Regions from separate parts of the Cellvibrio fontiphilus genome, predicted to be linked through region 2. Evidence: predicted binding sites of a transcription regulator. Region 2 holds the regulator's gene; each other region holds the start of a gene.

Region 1 (6,844 bases), on a different contig from region 2:
TGCAAAATCCGGATTTGCGCCATTGGAACGTGTCCGTAGGCCATGCGGTTTCGCCCAACCTGCGCGATTGGACAGTCCTGCCCGATGCCATAGCACCCACCCAAGGCGACGATACGGCGCCAGATTCTTTCACCACCTGGACCGGCTGTGTCATCAAGTCGGGCAATGAATGGTTAATGTATTACACCGGCACCAAACGCGCGGAAAAAGGCCTGGTGCAGCGGGTGTGTCTGGCTAAATCCCCTGATTTGATTCACTGGGCCAAACACGAACAAAACCCGGTGGTCGAGCTGGATGAGCGCTGGTATGACGGTTTGAAATTGGAGTACTGGCACGATGCCTCCTGGCGCGACCCTTGGGTATTTAAAGACCCGCAACAGGATCTTTACCACATGCTGGTGACCTGTCGTGTCAACCGTGGCGAGCCGGATGGCCGCGGCGCCATAGGTTATGCCTCATCCACCAATTTGCTGGACTGGACAGTGGGCGATGCCTTCCTCGCCCCCGGTTGGTTTGGTGAAATGGAAGTGCCGCAAATTGAACAAATTGGCGGCCGCTACTACTTGTTTTGCTCGGTATCCACCCGTTTCCACTCCGCCAGCCACAAGGCTGAACCTGGCTGCGAGCCGCAAACCGGGGTGAAGTATTTTGTCGCCGACTCACTGCTGGGGCATTACACCACCCTGGGCAATGGCTTCCTCACCGGGCCAAAACAGGATGGCCTCTATTCCGGCCGGTTGATTAACGGGCCGGATGGCGATTGGTACTTGATGGCATTTATGGGCAACGATGCCAATGGCCAGTTTATCGGCAATATCATTGACCCGATTAAAGTTCTGGTAGGCGCGGACGGCATATTATCGTTGCACGATTAATCGGCTTTCATTCCAATCCTGGAGTCTTCCTCAATGCCCGCTTGGCGTCTCGCTGGCGGGCATTTTTTATTGCAGATGCTTTTTAACTTTTCCCAGCAAAAAGCTGAGCCTGCAACTTGTTTTTATTAAATCACAGTGCTTTAATAAGTTGCATTGAGAATGCAAGTCGAATGACACGGGAATCCACAGGAACAGATATGTCGCGAGAGGTTCAAGCAGTTGATGCAGGTTTGATTGGTGCTATTGAAGCCGGTGGAACCAAATTTAATTGTGCGTTGGCGGATGCTCAGGGCAAGGTGTTGGCGCAAGCCGCCTTCCCAACCCTCACGCCGGAAGTGACCCTGGCGGCCGTGCGCGATTTTTTTACCGCTAACCTGCAGGCGCACCAAGCAACACTGGCGGCCATCGGCATAGCGAGTTTTGGGCCGGTTGAGTTAAACCGCAGTGCGCCCCAATACGGCTTTATCACCAAAACGCCCAAGGCGGGTTGGTCGAATACGGATGTCTGTGGCTATTTCCGCGCCGCGTTCGGCGTGCCCATCGCTTTTGAAACCGATGTGAACGGCGCGGCTTGGGGCGAGTTAGTGGCCGGTGCCGCGCGCGACTGCAGCAATTTTATTTACGTCACTGTGGGGACTGGCATAGGTGCCGGCATAGTGGTGAATGGCAAGTTGCTGCAGGGCGTCACTCATCCGGAAGTGGGGCACATGCTTATGCCGCGCGCTTCACTGCAAGACGATTACCAAGGCTGCTGTCCGTTTCACACCGGCTGCCTGGAAGGTTTGGCCTCCGGCACGGCGATTAATAAACGCTGGGGTATTAACGGCAAAGACTTGCCCGATGACCACGCTGCTTGGGATTACGAGGCGCATTACCTGGCAACTATGTGCGTGAACTTAACCCAGTGTTTTGCTCCGCAAAAAATTATTTTGGGTGGTGGCGTGATGGATAAAAAATTGCTCTTCCCATTAATTCGCAACAAATTTCTGCAATTGATTAACGGCTATGCGCCTGAATCAATTCTCGCGCGGGTGGATCAGTTTATTGTTCCCACCGGGCTTGCCGGCCAAGCCGGTATTGTGGGGGCAATTGCACTGGCGCAGCAGGAATTGCAGCGCGGGTGATGAGTTTTATTTGTTAGCGGTTTATTGATTTTTTTATGTAATGTTTTTTAGTTGTTCGATTGCTTGTTGTTTGTCCGCTTGTTTTTTTTGCTCGTCCAGCTTGTCGTGGCAGACTCGTCTGCCTTTTGCGCCCGGTAGGTTTTCCTGCCGGGCTTTTTTATTGCAATCTGCCAAAAAAATTTTCAATGTGTTAAATAATTTTTGAGTAACGAATCTGTTGTGAATCCTGCCTGGCTTTTTGTAAGTATTCGTCAAACACCATGCACACACGGCGGATAAGCAGGCGGCCTTTGTTGTGCACCTTAATTCCTTCTTTATCAATGCCAAGCAAGCCGTCTTCCTCCATAGGTGCGAGTTGCGCGAGTTCGCGAGCGAAATAACTCTCCGGCTCTATGTCAAATAATTGCGTGACTTCAGCGAAATCCAATTCGCAGTGACAAATCAGGCGGTTGATTATGAAACGGCGCAGTTTGTCTTCGTCATTCAAGGTAAAACCTTTGTGGATTGGCAATAATCCCATATCCATCTTTTGTTGATAGGCGTTGAGTTCCTTGGCGTTTTGCACATACACGTTGTCGATCATACTGATGGAGGAAACGCCCAGTGCCAGCAAATCGCAATCGCCGTGGGTAGAGTAGCCCTGAAAGTTGCGCTGCAATTTTTTGGCGTCTTGTGCGCGCGCCAAATCATCCTCCGGCTTGGCAAAATGATCCATGCCAATATAGCGGTAGCCCGCTTGCTCCAGGGTGTGAATGGCAAAGTGTAGCATGTCCAATTTTGCTGCCGGCGAGGGTAAATCCTGCTCGTTAATTAATTGCTGGCTCTTGAATAAATGCGGCATGTGGGCGTAATTAAAAATGGATAAACGATCCGGATTTAAATCGATCACTTTCTCTAAGGTGTCGCGCAAACTATTGAGTGTTTGCAGTGGCAAACCGTAAATTAAATCCATACTAATGGATTGATAATCCTGTGCGCGCAACTCGCGGGTCAAGTCGCGTACCTGCGCTAAAGTGTTGTAGCGATTCACTGCCTGCTGCACACGCTCATCAAAATCCTGCACGCCCATGCTCACGCGATTAAACCCCAAATTGCGCAAATGTTTCATGGTACTTGCGCTCACGCGACCTGGGTGAATCTCTACGGAAAATTCGCCCTGGTTTTCATCCGCCAAACGGAACAAGCGGCGTGTTGCTTTCATCAGTAATGACATTTCCTCATCGCTAATGTAAGTGGGTGTGCCGCCGCCCCAATGCAATTGTTTGACGAGTTTTTGGGTATCAAATAAATCCGCGTAAAGCGCCAATTCCTGGATCATGCGCTGCAGGTAAGGTAGGGCGCGGCTTTTATTGTTGGTCACAATTTTATTGCAGCCGCAGTAGTAACACAGGCTCTCGCAAAAGGGGATGTGGAAATACAGCGACAGCGGGCGCCCGGCGTGGTTACTGCGGGTAATGGCATTGCGCAGTGCGGTTTCGCTAAAGGCTTCGGTAAATTGTGGCGCAGTGGGGTAGGAAGTGTAGCGCGGGCCGGCCAGATCATAACGCTGCAAAAGTTGCTGATCCCAATCCAGCGGCTGGGTAAAAAGTGACATGGCAATGCTCTCCAAATAATTTATGGGTCATGGTAAAACCTGCGCTTTGGAGTGACTTGATGTGGATCAAGCCTATAATGCCTGCGCGCGTAATAATCGCGCGCCAGCGTATTGTTGCATCACCTCATTTTGTAGTTGCCAGAGCCATGACTGAACCTGCTTCCCTTTTTGATACCACCTTTTTCAGCGAACAACTCTTTGATCAGATCGCCGATGCCTTGGCGGATACCGGTTACCTGGTGTTGGATAAACCGCTGCCCCAACCGCTGCTGGATGGTTTGCTGGCGAATTTGCAACAGCAACAGGCTTCATTGAATCCGGCCGGCGTGGGTAGGCAGGGCGATTACCAGCGCAATGAGCAGATTCGCGGCGACAGTATCCAGTGGTTGGAACCGGGCGATCCCGCTGTCACGGAATTTTTATCTGTTATGGATAAACTGCGTGAAGCCATGAACCAGCGGTTGTACTTGGGGCTGTTTGATTACGAAAGCCACTACGCCGTGTATGAACCGGGCGCCTTTTATCAAAAACACCGCGATGCTTTTCGCGGCAAACCGGGGCGCAAGTTATCCAGCGTGTTGTATTTAAACCCGGACTGGGACAAGCATAATGGTGGTGAGTTGGTGCTCTACGATGAGGCAGGCGATTTGGAATTGTTTCGCGTTGCACCAGAATATGGCAGGCTGGTGTTGTTTTTAAGTGAGGATTTCCCTCACGAAGTGCTGCCCGCCAAGGTGCGGCGCCAGAGTATTGCGGGTTGGTTTCGTATTAAACCGCTTTAGCCGTTACTTTGGTGGCGCGGCCTGTGGGTTGGCAGCTTTATTGCAACAGCAGCATGTAGCCTGCTGAAATTCTCCGGGGAAAGGAGAAATGGACACAGGGAGGAGGCTTCGGCGGGCGCAATAACAAAAACGCATGCAGAGCGAGGCCGCGATGTTGAAGGAAGTCACTATGAGTGAAATGAAAATAGATTGGCAGGATTACCACTCTGGCCATTTCTATGACGAATTGATTCGCGCCCCCGGTGAGGCTCGCCCGGAAACCCGACACCTCGCGCAGTATCTCGCCTCGCTTAGCGGCGCCGAGTTGCAAGAGCGCAAACTCTCCGCTGAACTCGCCATTAAAACCATGGGCATTTCGTTCACGGTTTACAGCGATGCCGGCAACATCGACCGCGAATGGCCCTTCGATATTATCCCGCGCATTATTCCGCAACGTGAATGGCAAAAAACCGAGCGCGGATTAATCCAGCGTTTAACCGCACTGAATTGTTTTATCAACGATATTTATAACGATCAAAAAATTATTAAAGATCGTGTAGTGCCTGCTTACCTGTTTGAAGATTCGGTCAATTTCCGCAAAGAATGTATCGGCATGAAACCCGCCTATGGTGTCTGGTCGCATATTTGCGGCAGCGATTTAATTCGCGATGACAAAGGTGAGTTTTTAGTGCTGGAGGACAACCTGCGTGTGCCCTCGGGCGTTTCCTATATGTTGGAGAATCGCAAGGTGACCAAACGGGTTTTTCCCGAACTGTTTGAAAACCACAATATTGTGCCGGTCACCGAATACCCCAATCAATTATTCGACACACTCGCATCGCTATCACCACGGCAATCCGAGCGCCCGGAAATTGTGGTGCTGACACCGGGCATTTATAACTCCGCCTATTTTGAGCACTCCTATCTCGCGCAACAAATGGGTGTGGAGTTGGTGGAGGGCAGCGATTTGGTGGTGGACAGTGACGACTGTGTGTATATGCGCAGCATCGACGGCTTAAAACGGGTGGATGTGATTTATCGCCGCATTGACGATTTATTTTTAGACCCGGAGATGTTCAACCCCGATTCGGTATTAGGCGTGCGCGGTTTAATGCGCGCCTGGTTAAAAGGCAATGTCGCACTGGCCAATGCACCAGGTGCCGGCGTGGCAGATGACAAAGTCATCTACACCTTTGTGCCGGAGATGATTAAATATTATTTGGGTGAAGAGCCCATTTTATCCAACGTGCCCAGTTATCTATGTGTGGATAAAAAACAGTGCGATTATGTGCTCGCCAATTTGGATAAATTAGTGGTGAAGCCCGCTAACGAATCCGGTGGCTACGGCATGATTATCGGCCCGCAAGCGAGTAAAAAAGAACTCGCGGAATTTGCCGAGCGCATCAAAGCCAACCCGCGCAATTATATGGCGCAGCCATTAATTTCATTGTCCACCGCCCCCATTCTCACTAACGGCAATGCCGAGCCGCGCCATATCGATTTGCGCCCCTTTGTTTTGCAAGGGCGAGAGCACCATGTCACACCCGGTGGTTTAACGCGGGTGGCCATGCGCAAGGGTTCCTATGTGGTGAATTCATCGCAAGGTGGCGGCAGTAAAGATACCTGGATTGTGGTGGAGGACTAAACCATGTTGTCACGTGTTGCAGAGCGTATTTATTGGTTGGGCCGCTACATGGAGCGCAGCGAAAATACGGCGCGCCTGGTGAATGTGAATTCCAATTTGCTGTTGGATTTACCCTCCGGTGTGCGTGTGGGTTGGGGGTCGTTAATTGATATCAGCGGCACCGGTAGTTATTTTGAACGCGGCGATACCCAGCTCGCCGATGAAAAAACCGTGGTGCAATTTATGCTCGCGGACAAAAAAAATCCTGCTGCACTAATTAACTCGCTCAGCTTTGCGCGGGAAAATGCGCGCATTACCCGCGAAATTATGCCCATGGAAGCATGGGAACTCATTAATGATTTGTATCACTATATTCGCGAGCGCGCCGACAAGGTGACCTCGCGCCGCGACCGCAATATTATTTTGTTGCATGTGATTAGCAGTGTGCAGCAATTCACCGGTTTGCTTGCCGGTTGTATGAGTCACAACAACGCTTATGATTTAATTCGCATTGGCCGCAACCTGGAGCGCGCCGATATGACCACGCGTATTGTGGATGCCGGTTTGGTGAATTTATTGCCGCACTTGTCTATTGGTGGCACCGAAGTGTTGGAACCCTACGACAACATTTTATGGATGAGTGTATTGCGCTCACTCAGCGCCTACCAAATGTATCGCCAACAAGTACGCGACCGTGTAAACGCCAATGCGGTGGTGAAGTTTTTATTGCAAAACGAGGATTTTCCGCGCGCCGTTGCCCACTGTTTAAAACAATTGGAGCAGTGTTTGTGGGCGCTCCCCAATAGCGAAAAAGTGCTTGCCTCTATTGTGACTATTCAACACAAGTTGGATGAGGCCGATTTTGA
Region 2 (6,844 bases):
ATTAAAGGTGGGAAGAGAAAGGGATAAGTACTTGATAAATGCAGTGTTTTAGCAAAGGCGAGGTGAGGGTGAAATTGCGTATTGCAGCCTCTGGATGACACATCAGCGGCGTCTAACCGCCACTGACGTGTTTGTCCTTTTAGTTGAGGAATCCCATTGGACTTTTAGTGATTGCCACACTGACGATATAGGCAAAAACAACCAGGGCATCTACCCAGAGTATTTTTTGCGCAAGCGGATGGCGAACTTTGAATGCGCCCACACCCAAAATAATAAACACAATCAAGCCGATAATTTTAGCCATCAGCCAAGTATGCTCACCGAGTTTCATGCCCAGATGTACAGCCAAAATAATACCGCTCACCAACATAATGGTATTGATAATATGTGGTGCTATTTTGAATAGTTTTTTGTCAAGCATGGTTGAATGCATAAATAACCAGAGGCCGCGCACTACAAAAATCAATAATGAGAGAGCAACGAAGGTTAAATGCAGGTGTTTTAGAGCTAGGTACACGGTGGTTTCCTTTTTAATAATTTACGCCAAGAATTGGATCAACAGGGTTGTAGCAATAGAGATCAGTTGTCGGTGCTAAGTGCTTTGCCAACCAAGGTTAACATTTCATCGCGTAATGGCAATTTCAATGCGGCTTCGTGACCTTTGGTTGACATTTTGTTCCAGGTCTTCCGGATGATATCGATCAGTTTGGTTTCATCGTGTTTGCTGGCAAAATCTTCCAGATAAAATTCAATAAATACCAGACAGATAACATCTTCCAGTGTTTGCACTTCTTCATCGCGCTTCAAACTGCGTTTTAGCAACAGATCTTTCACGCGCGCGACCATGGTTTCATCGTAGCCTTCTTCAGCCATGATATTGCCGGCTATTTCACCGTGTAATTGGGCAAGATCCAGTCGCCATCTTTTGTAACCCGCACGATCCATAGGATAGTCAGCGCGAGGTATTTTCCAGCGACAAATATGCTGGCTGCGAGCGGCGAGCTGCAGTGCCTCTGAAGCTTGGGGGCAAAATACTTGCAGCTGCTTGCTCATTCGCTGCCCGTAAATCCATTCTTTGGCAACAGGCTTGCCGTCCACTATTTCAGTATTGGGGTCTTGCAGGTTGGCTCTATCAAACGCAGAGAGGGTGGCTTGCAAACGCGGGTTGCTAATCATTACGGATTCTCATGAAAGTTTTATGCTGCAATTTAGCAGTGGCCATCGCCATTAGCGATATTGCGGAGTAATTCCATATCGGTAATGAGTACTTCTTTTTTATCGACTGAAATAACATTTTGCTTTTGCAGGCGAGTGAAAATACGACTGACGGTTTCAATGGTTAAACCCAGGTAATTGCCTATGTCGGTGCGTGACATGGGCAGGCGGAATGCATTGGCCGAAAGTTGTCGGCGGCTATTGCGGCTGGAAATACTCAGTAATAATGCGGCTATGCGCTCTTCGGCACTGCTTTTGCTGAGTAAGGTAATAATCTGCTGGTCCTGGGTTATTTCACGGCTCATAAGTTGGAAGAAGTGACGTTGCAAATTAGGTATTTGTAAACTTAATTCTTCCATCCGATTGAAGGGGATTTCGCACACAGATGCGGTTTCCAGTGCGATTACGGAGTTGGTGTAACGGTTGTCAGCTATGCCATCCATGCCCACTACTTCTCCGGGCAAATAAAAACCGGTGACTTGCTCTTCTCCATTATCGCTCAGGGTCAGCGCCTTTACCGCACCGGAGCGTATTGCATAAACCGAGTGAAAATGGTCATTGGCGCGATAGAGATAATCGCCTTTTTGCAAAGGCTTACCGCGTTGGATGATACCGTTTAGGCGGTCGATATCCTCAATGTGCAAACTGATAGGTAGGCAAATGGTATTTAGCCGGCAATTACCGCAGCTGACTCGTTTATCGTGAGGACAGTTTGCATCTTGGGTTTTTACGATATTTTGATTAACTGTCATGGCGCCGGCACCTCGATTAATAGTCATGGTGCTAGCACTTGCACCACCAGATAAAAAGGGATTGTTGCAGCTTTACTGGAGGTGGTAAATAGTTGATTTAGCTCAAATGTGAGCGGAAATATCGGTATTGGGGCAACACTGGTTATTGATGTCGGCTTATAACCAAAAAGAAGGCTGGTTTGCTAAAAGAGCCTCTTTACTTGCAGTTGGCTCGATAATATATTGGATCTGCTGGTCAGTTAGCAGCATTATTTATGGTAAGTCGCATCGTTGTTCTAGCAGTAAAACTATTAGCACCTCGTTCTGTTTTTCATAAGTAAGATCTGAATTCACCAGCTTAATCCCTTGTGGAGTATTCATTTTTATTAAAAACACCGAGGTTAATTATGGCTAGAAGTACTGGTACCGTTAAATGGTTTAATGAATCCAAAGGTTTTGGTTTTATCGCAAGTGAAGCCGGGCAAGATGTATTTGTACACTACAGCGCTATCAGTGGTTCGGGTTTTAAAACCCTGGCTGAAGGTCAGCGTGTTGAGTTTGATGTGAAGCCGGGCCAAAAAGGTCCGCAAGCGGAAAACGTAATTGGTCTCTAATTCGTCTCGCTAGTTTGACCTGTCGCTCGACAGGCAACCTTCTAAAAACCGCACTCTATGTGCGGTTTTTTTATTACTGGGGATTGCTGGATTAATCTGCCACCATCACTTGGTTGCGCCCTGCAGCCTTAGCGGCGTACAACGCCCGGTCAGCTCGCGCTAGCCACTGGTTAAAGTTGTTGTCTTGCGGTGAAAAAATAGCGACTCCCAAACTGACGGTCACTTGTAAGGTATGGGTTTCGTGGTAGCCGACAGCAGTAGCCACACGAGCGCGTATTCGCTCGGCAAATTGTACTGCGCCACTGGTGTCGGTCTGGGGCAGTAAAATCACGAACTCTTCACCGCCATAGCGACTGGCGAGGTCCATGCCCCTGGCTTCAGCCTGAATTGCCCCGGCGATAGTACGGATGACCAAATCGCCTGCTGCGTGGCCATATCGATCATTAATGTTTTTGAAGTGATCTATATCCAGCAATACTAGCGCACTGCCGTTGCCGGTTCTTTTGGCGCGCTGCCATTCTTTGGTCAGGCGTTCATCCATGGTGCGACGGTTTAATAAACCCGTCAGCCCATCGATTTGCGCCAGGCTTTCCAGACGCTCATTGGCGCTGTGCAGTTCACGCAGCAACTTGTCGGTGGATTGCTGCCACCGGGTGAATAGTTGATAGCCAAAGAAGGCGATGAACAAAATTATCATCGCAAACACCCAGAAAAATACCCAGGTCGTCTGCTGTAATACCGAGATGGCATCTGTCACTGCGGAAGGATTCGCGGCGAGAGCCTGATTCAGGTTTGCATCTGCCAATTCAATGGTGGCCGCCCCATAAACCAGCACACTGGTGGATATGGCACCCAATAGCCGCAGCACTGAGCGGCGAACATTGCCACTGGCTGCCCGCCAATATTTGGGGTGGCGGTGTTGCCAGCGCGTAATAAATGGCCAGGTAACAGCCAGTAGTGGGCCAACAATAAGCACGCTCTGGAGAAACCCGCCCAGCCACCAGCCCTGCCAGATGGCTAATAAGCCTGTGCGATCAATATGGTTGGTGTAGCACCAAATAAGCGCGCCACTTGAGCTGAATATGCTGGCTACAAAACTCAGCTGGATATAAAACAGGATTGAATTGGAATCGCGCAGCTTTTTACTGACGGGAATGGCTTGATACCCCACTGCCATAATTGCAAACCCCAAGGGATTGGCACAGGCAAAGATTATCGCCCAGTGCCAGGGCATGCCGGAATAAAACGCGAGTGCCAAAGTGGATAAATACGCCGGTATGGCGCCCCAGCGCCAGCCGCAGGTAAGCGTGAGAAACAAACAGATAATGAGTGTGGGATAAGCGGTGAGGTAAACAGTGACCCCGCCAAACGCAAGTGGCAATCCCGACCAACTGTTCATGACTGATAACAGTCCGAGTGCAACACTCGCCAGTACCAGTGCACACCAACCACCAAAAATAAGGGCTTTTTCCCGTTGACTGCCAAGTCGCCAGAGCTGGGTAGGGGATAATGTGCGGTAGTGATGTAATAGGTTCAAAAAAGTCTCCAACTTTTATCCTGTTCCTGCAGCAACTGTCCGGTTGCTGTATTGCTTCTCCAGTGTGTAACTTGTTTAAGAGTATAGGTTTAAATTTTTATGGCGCGATAATATATATTCAGGCCTCCCATTTTTCAGAACATACATTTGATAAGTCATGCGGTTCGGTTTGTTTAATGATCAGTGGTAAAGAAAAACAAAGCCTAAATGCAGCAATTTCCGCTGATGTATATTGATCAGCAAAGAATACCGGGCAGGAACATGATGAGTCAGGAAATAGAGATTAAATACCAGCGGTTGCGCTCGATTTTTTTTGGTTTGTGCATTATTGCTGCAGTGATGTTGTTTTTATCCAGTACGCGCAACATGGCAAAAAGCTCGGCGGCGGCAAGTTGGCCTGTGCACACGGGGGTAGTAACCAACGAAATACGTAGCGGATTCTCCAGTGGTTACTACGGAGGCCGTTGGCTGACGTATCGCTACGAGATTGATGGCAGGGAATTTCGCGGTACCCGGGTCGGGTTTGGTATCAGTCGCCCGCCTGCCGGCTTAAAAAATGGCGACCGGATACCGGTTTATGTAAATCCTGAGGATAACAACCAAGCGGTTGTCGCGGTGGGAATAAACAAAAGTCATTTTATTGGGCTGGTGTTTTCCTTTGGATTTGGTTGGCTGGGGATGCTCATTTGGCGGCGAACGGTTTAGCGCCGGTCACGCAAAATCCGTCAGTGCTACCCAGCCGCGGATTTTGCCAATATAGACAAACCCGATTCCCAGTTTTACTACATAACGCGCATCGCCCGCAGAAGGCGGGTCATATTCTTCCAGCCCTTCCAGCGCCAGCGATGTTTCCAGTGGTGCTTTCCAGCGCAAGATTTGCGGGCTATCCGGCATACTAAGTTCTGTATCCGTCCACACAAGGCCATCGCGCTCTACCGGTGATGCATGGTTGAAATCCGCCGGAATAAACACCGCCGAAGTTCCCGCCATTTTTTTGTAAAATCTTTCTCTCATGCCAGGCTCCTTATTAGTGGAGCCATTAAAACATCCAAGGCAAACAATAGTTTGACTTGGGTCAATCAGATACTGGTTGGCTGTGGCGAATTAAAGTGTTGGTCTTATGGCGTTAGGAAATCTCAACCAATGTTGCGAGTTGGACTAAATAAAGTGCTGTTTTTATCGGGTGTGCTGCTGTTGCTCCCAACAGCTTTGCATAATTTGCCAGCTGTGTTTTGTAGGTGGCCAGCTCGCGCGCAATAAACTCGTCTTCTGGTTCTTCGCTGTCAGGCTCACTACTTTTGTAATCGACAATCCAGCGCACTCCGTTTGCGATAAACGTGCGGTCGATAATGGATTCTTTGATATCGAGTCTATTTTTTTGCATAAGCGATAGCTCACAAGCGCTTTGCTCGTGATCACAATCCAATAACCAGCGGCCTTGTTCGCTGGCGAGCGTTCGCATTATTGCCAGATCAATTTTACCTAATGCTTTGTCCAGCTTGTCGCCATACCAGCCAAGTTGTTGCAGTTGAATTTTCCACAATGGTTGTTGCTGATGGATAAATTCAGCCGCCGGTACGCAGTAATTTTTGCTTACCAGTTTATTTTCAACCAGTGCTTGCAAAGCGCTATGGATAATAGTGCCGGTGTGACGAGCGAGTCGTGCATTGGTGGTTTCCACTTCGGGGATGTTTAATGGGTTTTCAAGCGTCTCTGCGGCGTTGCTGCCAAATTCATGACCGCGGTAAGCATCCAGTAGTTTTACATCCGTCAGTGGTGGCATTTGCCAATCGGGTTTGAGGCGCAATAAATGTTGCAAACCTGGTTTGCGTTCACGATTAATTTCAACGTTGAACGATGCATTGTGTTTTAGTGTTTGTGCATGGTCTTTTACAAAAGGCCAAATACTGTGCAGTAGTGAGTTTTTGGCTGGTGCTTGCGCAATCTCATCTTTGTGGTTGATGCAGGCAATTAAATGCAAACGTTTAATGGCGCGAGTGCAGCCTACATATAACAAACGAGTTGCTTCAAACGCCTGCTGTTTTTCAGCCTCGCGGCGCATGAAGCGGTAGAGCGGATCCTCTTCTTTGCCTGTCGCGGCAAGTGAGCCTAGCAGCAGTTGTTTTTTTCCACGGTGATTGATTCGCTCTTGCCATAGCAGTAATTGTTTGTCGTCTTTACGGGCGCTGCGGTCAAGGCCGGGAATGATTACCGTATCAAATTCCAGGCCTTTGGATTTATGAATAGTCATCACTTGCAGTTTCGGATCTGCATCGGCTTTGGGCGCGGCAAATAACCGGTCAATCGCTGTTTGAAATGCCTGCCAGTCAGGAATGCTGCCACCTTCCTGGTGTTTATCTAGCAGTGCAAAAAAACTGTTGATGTTCTCCTGATCATTGTTGTCCAGTAATGTCGCTGGGCCGCCCAGTGCAAACCATGCGCCTTCTATCCATTGACGCAGTGGCTTGCGATATTTTTCCGCAAGGGTGTTCTGCAGTATTGGTACTACACGTTTTAAAATACTCTTTCCTGCGTTGCTAAGTGCCGTTATTTTTTCAAAATTTAATAATTGCAGCAGCAGCACGGCAAATTCATTGTCGTTAAGACGTGGATTGATATCGGTTAAATCGGCGGTAGTTATTGCATGCAAGTCGTGATGGTCCAACCCGCACCAGGGCGCGCGCAAAATTGCCAACCAGGCTATGCGGTCGGCCGGATTTAATAGAGCGCGAGTCAGGGACAGTAAG
Region 3 (6,844 bases), on a different contig from region 2:
AAATGGCTACGGACTTAACTATCAAATAAAATCAGTTAACTGCTCAGTACCGATTTGTTAGCGCGCTTATCTTTTTTATCGCGGCGTTTGTCTTTCAGTGATTTTTGCGGTTCTTTTTTTGCCTTCTCTTTGGACATGCTGTCTACTCCTGATCAGTAACACTTCTGCACCTATTGCCGCTGGATTATTTGCAGAAGTTTATCGGTTCGCTATTTCGCTGAAGCATTGCTTACAGCGAGCGGCAGTGTGCAACATGCATGGGTTATTACTCCTCTTGCGTGCCAATCAAAAAACATTAATGCTCAATACGAATCACCCTGAAGATCAGCGTTCGCATAAATATTTTCACCTCCACAAGATCACCCGGCATACGGCCAATCAGTTGCCTACCCAAGGGTGAAAAACAAGAAATAAAACCGCTATGCGGATCGCTGTCGCGCGGATTAGTGAGCGTCAGCACAATAATTTCTTTTTCCCGAACATCAAATAGCGTCACCTTATGGCCGATATTCACTCGTTGGGTTTGCACACCGGCGCGAGCAGGGGCCTGCTCCAGGCTGGTAAACAGCGTGGATAATTCCAGCGTGTTTAAACCCATGCTCCAGGGCAGGTGCAAATAATGCTGACGTGCGCAATCACCCAGTCGTTTTTTCAAACGATTGAAATAATGGATGGACAATTTACTTCTCCAGCGCAATAAAATAACGGCTCAAAACAGAAACTGTTTTAAGTGGATTTAATCAACCAGAAATAAAAAAGCGAAATAAAAAATAGCCGAGCGTATTTAACGCTCGATTAGCGGGGAAAGGCGAGAGAAACTCTTTTGAGGATAAAACGCAGTAAAGAAAACATAATTGCAATAATAAAAATAATTTCGACAAGGCCAATCATAGCCCCGATAAAATTTAAGTCAACCGCTAAGAGCGGCAATCATTTAATGGTTAATAAAATTAAATTGGAAAAGTATTAGTCACCGCCAACACATGCGTTATTAAATTTCCATCCCAATAAAATTGATAATGCCCCGCTTGAATAGCCGGTGGCGTTAAGGCGTTTGGCCGCAAAGCGGCAATACATTCTCCACCGGCATGGCGCACCGATTGATACAAGATTCCCATTTCGTTTTGTGCTTTTAATTGCCGCCCCAGAGTTTGGGCGTAAACAAAACTGTCCGGGTTGTGAACTTGCGGATCGGCGCGAAGATCGACTAATTCTGTATGCACCTCGCAGCTATAGCAGCGCAGGGTGAGCATTTGTGCGGGTTCGTTGGTGGCCTGTAAAAAGCGCGCGCGACTGAAGCGAGATTCGGCGAGTGCGGTTTCCAAATGTAAACCGGCGTAGTAAATACCGAAGCGGCCATCGGTAAAGCGACTGGCAATACCGGTGTGGGTAAAGGCGGCCATGATGGCGGTGGTGCCCGGCCCGGTGACGCGGTCTTCCGGTGCGACCAACGCAATATTGCCTGCCTCATCTTGCAGGCGATCATTGGTCAGGCTTTCGAGCGCATAGGCCGCTTCCAGTTCGGAAGGGTCGAGCAGGTTTTCAAAGAGTGAGATGGGCGGGAAATGGCTGGGGATCAGGCGGTAAGTATTGCTGTGAACTTCCGTGTATTGCATCGGTGCTGTCATCAAACATAAACCTCGCCACGCCAGCCATCCAGATAACGGCGCACATCCACCAAATCTACTACTCGCCCACCCAGCATACGTTGCAAGGCCGAGGCACCGCCAAAATCGCGGTTGGGTTTGCGCACCCAGTGTCGCCATTGGGCGGGGTCGGCGAACAAGAGCTGTGTAGCTTTGTAGATTCCGGCGAGGTAAGACAAACGCTCCAGGGTATCTCTGCCCAACTTGATTGGCTCGCCGGTTGCCAGTTTTTGCCGCCAATTGTGCAGCGTCGTGCGTGTGCCAAGCCCGGCGAGGGTGCAGCGCTGCTCGTCGGTCAGGCTCCATTCTTCGGCGATGCCAAAAAACAGTTTCACCGCTACGCGGCTGATCTGGGCGTCATCAATAGCGGCCAGGGGTTGTGCGGCATTCATAAGGATTAACTCCTGCTTTTTACATCCTGCTATCTATGCTATGTTCAAAAGTGAACATATTCAATAAAAACTATGAGATTTGAACGATTTTGCTTAGGCTGTTTTCTTCCTAAACCACACCGCCTTAACCCCTTCCAGCAGCAACAAACTCACCACACCCAGCGCGATGCAGACGAAAAATTCGTTCCAGTGAAAACTGCCGAAGCTGAACAGCTGTTGCGCTGGTGGCCAACCGACGGCAATAAGCAGGGTGAGGCTGACGGCGCTGAGCAGGATCCACAGCGAGCGGTTGGGGCGGGTGAAGGCGCTGATGAGGGAGGCGCGGAAGGAGCGGTTGATCAGGATCAGCCCCATGTTGAACAGTACCAATGCGCCAAATACCAAGGCGCGCAGGTCGTCTTCTGGCATGTTGAGGGCGGCGCCGCCGAATAACAGGGTGGCGAGCAAAGCCAGGGTGACGGCGCCCTGCGTGATCGCCCAACCGATGCGCTCGCCCACCAAGAGTGGCATTTGCGGGTCGCGCGGCGGGCGGTTCATCACGTCCTCCTCTTCCTGTTCCGCTTCAAACACGACCGAACAGGCTGGGTCTATCACCATTTCCAGAAAGGCGATGTGGATCGGGGTGAGCATCATCGGCAAGCCCATGAGCAGCGGCAGTATGGCGAGGCCGGCGATGGGGATGTGCACCGCCACGATAAATTCGATGGCTTTGCGCAAATTGTCGTAAATGCGGCGACCGAGGCGGATGGTTTTGACGATGGAGCCAAAGTCGTCGTCCAGCAGGACTATAGAGGAGGCCTCGCGCGCTACGTCGGTGCCGCGCCCGCCCATGGCGATGCCAATGTGCGCGGCTTTGATGGCGGGGGCATCGTTGACGCCGTCGCCGGTCATGGCGACGATTTCGCCGTTGGCTTTCAGGCACTGCACCAGTCGCAGTTTTTGCTGCGGGCGGATGCGCGCAAAAATCGAGGTGGTTTTGACCCGCTCCGCCAGTTCGGCATCGCTCAGTTGTTCCAGCTGGTCGCCCACCAGCACCTCGCTCGGCGGCAGCCCCGCTTGCAGTGCTATGGCGCTGGCGGTGGTGGCGTAGTCGCCGGTAATCATAATCACCCGGATCCCAGCGGATTGGCACTCGGCCACGGCCGCGGGCACCGACTCGCGCAGCGGGTCGGCAAAGGCGAGCAGGCCGAGGTATTCAAAGCGCAGTTCACGCGGCGATTCGGGTAACTCCCCTGCCGGCACCGGAGTGTGGGCCACCGCCAGTACCCTCATGCCCTCACTGGCGAGTTCGTTGGCCTGGGCGCTGAGCGGCGCCAGCTGTTCCGGGCTGAGCTGGCAGAGTTGGGCGATAGCTTCCAGTGCCCCCTTGCTATAGGCATGGAGGTTATTGTCGTGTGGGTGCTGCAGGATATTAGTGGTGGCAAACAAGTCGGGGCGCAGGCCATAGGCGCGTTGCAGGCTGGCGCCTTGTAAGCGGGTCAGTGCGGCGTGGCTCTGCGCCAGCCGATGTACCGCCACATCCATCGGGTCGCTCGGCACCAGCGGGCAGGCGAGCAAGGCGGCATCCAGCAGGGTTTTGCTGGCCTCATCCAACGGCAATTGCATGGCTGCGTACCAAGAGTGAGTCTCGACTACCAGCGCCATTAGGGTCATACGATTCTGGGTGAGGGTGCCGGTTTTGTCGGTGCAGAGCACGGTAGTGGCGCCCAGGGTTTCGATGCTCGCGGCGCGGCGGGTCAGCACCCGCGCTTGTGATATGCGCCAGGCGCCCATGGCCATAAACACCGCCATCACCAGTGGGAACTCCTCCGGCAGCAGCGACATACCAATCGCAATGCCGCTCAAAATCGCCTCCAGCCAGGAGTCGCGCAGCAGGCCGTAAAGCACTACCACCACCAGCGCCGCCAGCGCGCCGATCAGGGCAAAATCGCGCACTAACCAGCGCAGTTGCTGCTGCAGGTGCGCCTGTTCGGTGTCGATACTGCGCAGCGCCGTGCCTATATGCCCCATCTCGGTATCAAGGCCGATGCTGGTCACCTCCGCGATGCCGGTGCCGCGCACCACCAGCGTGCCGGCATAGATGCGCTGGTTGTCGGCAATCGCCTCGGCTGTTGTGTTTGGGGCTTGGGCGATTTTGCCCACCGAGACCGATTCGCCGGTCAGCAGCGACTCATCCACCAGCAATTCCTGCGCGCTGAGCAGGCGCGCATCGGCCGCCACCCTATCGCCCTCGTTCACCACCAGCAAATCGCCGCGCACCACTTGGGTGCCGGCGATGGTTAGCCGTTCGCCGCTGCGAATCACCAGCGCGCGCGGGCTTGCCAGGTCGCGCAAACTCTCCAGCACCCGCTCGCTGCGCGATTCCTGAACGAGGGTAATGCTCACCGAAATAGAGGCAAACACCAGCAGCAACAGCGCCTCGGTGGTATCGCCCAGCAGCCAGTAAATCAGCCCGCCGCCGAGCAGCAGCGCAAACATAGGCTCGCGCAGCACATCCAGAAAAATGCGCAACAGGTTGCGGCTATTGGCTTTGGGTAACTGGTTCAGGCCATCGCGCTTTAAACGCCGCGCCGCTTCCTCATGGCTCAGGCCTTGTAAGGTCTCCGGGTTCATCAACACCACTCCGCTGGTTGGCAATTAACCAACCATAGTTGGCGATGGGGCGGGTGTCTATGATGTGGATCAGTAACAACCAAGGGTTTACCCGCCGCCGCCGCGTGGTTATGCTTGCCTCACTTAACACTTCCCCCTTAATCATTAGTTGCGTTCGATGCCCAAACTCCCCCCTCACTATGCCTTTGTGGCACTCGTGTTCTGGCTGCTCAGCAGCTGGGCGGGGGCGCATGGGCATTTTTGTTTTGATGGGCAGGAGCCGCCGATTTCGGTGCATATGCATCTGGATGGCCATGAGGTGCATGACCATCACCCGGATGAAGTGCATCAGGACGCGGATATAGAACTGGGTCAATCGGTATTGGCGAAGCTGAGCAAGGTCGATTTGGGATTGGTGTTGCTTGCCGCCCTGGCGCTGGTGTTGTTGATACTGCCACGCGCCCGTTTCCCGCATTTTTATTCAGGGTTTTACCCGCCTCGCTCCCCCCACTGGCGACCTTTACTGCGCGCGCCGCCCTTTACTGCCTGATTATTTATCGACCTTGTGGCTGCTGCCGATGCAGTCGCGTTTGATAACCTGCGCCTAACTGGCGCAAACAGGCAGGAACTTCGATGAAAACTCGTTTATTAACACTGGTTTTGTTGGCCAGTGCGACTTGCGCTTGGGCGCAGGACGCGATTCGCTTGCAAGATGCGCTGGCCGCCAGCTTGCAGCACAACCCGCAGTTAGCGGGCTACCAATTCCGCCGCGCTGCCTTGGCTGGCGAACACACTAGCGCCGCTTTGCGGCCAGAAGTGCGCCTGCACAGTGAACTGGAAAATGTCGCCGGGTCGGGCGATCTGGCCGGTGTGGATGGCGCGGAACTCACGCTCTCTTTTGCCTCGGTAATTGAGCTGGGCGATCAGCGCGATGCCCGCCTCGGTGTCATCACCGCGCGCCAGCAGCAGTTGATGACTGAACAGCGGGTGGCGGTGTTGGATCTGGTGGCGGCGGTGAATTACCGGTTTATCGCTCTACTGGCCGCGCAGGAGCAGTTGCAAGTACAGGAGCAGGCGCAGCAGCTGGCGCAGTCCTTAGTAACTAGCTTAAGCAAACGGGTGCAGGCCGGTCGCGCGCCGCAGGAGGAGTTATTGCGCGCCCGCGCGGCGCAAGCCAAGGCGGCGCTGGATGTCGGTCGCGCCCGCCAGCAAGTCCAGTTAGAAACACTAAAACTCAGCGCCTATTGGGCCGATAGCACCCCGGATTTCACCCGCGCCGAGGGTGATTTGTATGCGCTTACTAACCCGCAACCCTTTGCAAGATGGCAAGAGCGCCTCGCGCACAACCCGGATTTGCTGTTGCTAGCCGACGAGAGTCGCCTGCGCGCTGCTGAACTGCGCAAGGCCGAAGCTGAGGGGCAAATCAACCTGGGCTGGAATGCCGGGGTGCGCCAGTTGCAGGCGACTGACGATACCGCGCTGGTGGCGGGCATCAGTATTCCGCTTGCGAGCGGTAAACGCGCCAGCGGTGCCATCAGCAAGGCGCGCGCCGAGCAGGATGCCGCCAACTTCGCCGCCGATAGCGCCAAAATCCAGCTGGAAGCCCGCCTTAAACAAACCTACAGCGCCCACGAACAGGCCTTGCTGGAGCTGTTCAGCCTACGCGATCAAATCCTGCCACTGCTGCAAGACGCCCATCGCGCTACCAGCGCCGCCTTCGAGCAGGGGCGCTACAGCTCGCTGGAGCTGGCCCTTGCCCAGCGCGAATTGCTGGAGGCCCGCGCCGCGCTGATCGACGCCGCCCTGCGCGCCCATGAAACCCGCATTGAACTGGAGCGTTTGACCGCGTCCGCTCCTATCGACCCAACCCGATTTGATGAGACAGCCCAATGAAATTAATGAAATTATTGATAAACACCCTGTTACTGGCCGCGAGCCTCGGTGTGTCGGCACAGCTTTTTGCTTCAGGCGATCACGGTCACGGCCATGATGAGCACCATGAAGATGAGCCGCAAAAAGGTGCCCACAACGGCCGCTTGTTAGCAGAGGGCGACTTTGTGGTCGAGCTGGCGATTTTTGAACAAGATGTACCGCCCGAATACCGCGCCTGGGCGACGGTGGATGGCAAATCGCTAAAGCCGAATGAATGGACATTAGAAGTGCAACTCACCCGCTTGGGTGGTGAAGTGAATCGTTTTGTATTCACCCCCGAGC

The links. The regulator FNR, encoded in region 2, switches genes on or off when oxygen is low (the NO sensors DNR and NnrR bind a similar motif). The targets are predictions, from matches to a motif close to TTGATNNNNATCAA.
Region 1: a site for FNR is predicted at 3,650-3,663, ahead of hemN (oxygen-independent coproporphyrinogen III oxidase). Genes of this name have one in related genera too.
Region 3: a site for FNR is predicted at 4,711-4,724, ahead of ACFODX_RS04035 (cation-translocating P-type ATPase). Genes of this name have one in related genera too.

Annotation. Positions count from the first base shown of each region.
Region 1 is NZ_JBHRTF010000001.1:350,406-357,249, forward strand. Features, by position in the region: gene ACFODX_RS01545 (hypothetical protein) at 1-875, shown strand, start outside; gene ACFODX_RS01550 (ROK family protein) at 1,073-1,999, shown strand; gene hemN (oxygen-independent coproporphyrinogen III oxidase) at 2,190-3,593, opposite strand; gene ACFODX_RS01560 (2OG-Fe(II) oxygenase) at 3,740-4,375, shown strand; gene ACFODX_RS01565 (circularly permuted type 2 ATP-grasp protein) at 4,554-5,999, shown strand; gene ACFODX_RS01570 (alpha-E domain-containing protein) at 6,003-6,844, shown strand, end outside.
Region 2 is NZ_JBHRTF010000006.1:249,938-256,781, forward strand. Features, by position in the region: gene ACFODX_RS14940 (SirB2 family protein) at 140-517, opposite strand; gene ACFODX_RS14945 (DUF4202 domain-containing protein) at 580-1,176, opposite strand; gene fnr (fumarate/nitrate reduction transcriptional regulator Fnr) at 1,209-1,967, opposite strand; gene ACFODX_RS14955 (cold-shock protein) at 2,354-2,560, shown strand; gene ACFODX_RS14960 (GGDEF domain-containing protein) at 2,652-4,097, opposite strand; gene ACFODX_RS14965 (DUF3592 domain-containing protein) at 4,359-4,802, shown strand; gene ACFODX_RS14970 (hypothetical protein) at 4,809-5,111, opposite strand; gene ACFODX_RS14975 (UvrD-helicase domain-containing protein) at 5,224-6,844, opposite strand, start outside.
Region 3 is NZ_JBHRTF010000002.1:510,686-517,529, reverse strand. Features, by position in the region: gene ACFODX_RS04050 (GreA/GreB family elongation factor) at 296-679, opposite strand; gene ACFODX_RS04045 (RES family NAD+ phosphorylase) at 951-1,628, opposite strand; gene ACFODX_RS04040 (MbcA/ParS/Xre antitoxin family protein) at 1,628-2,038, opposite strand; gene ACFODX_RS04035 (cation-translocating P-type ATPase) at 2,132-4,651, opposite strand; gene ACFODX_RS04030 (hypothetical protein) at 4,809-5,180, shown strand; gene ACFODX_RS04025 (TolC family protein) at 5,264-6,523, shown strand; gene ACFODX_RS04020 (efflux RND transporter periplasmic adaptor subunit) at 6,520-6,844, shown strand, end outside.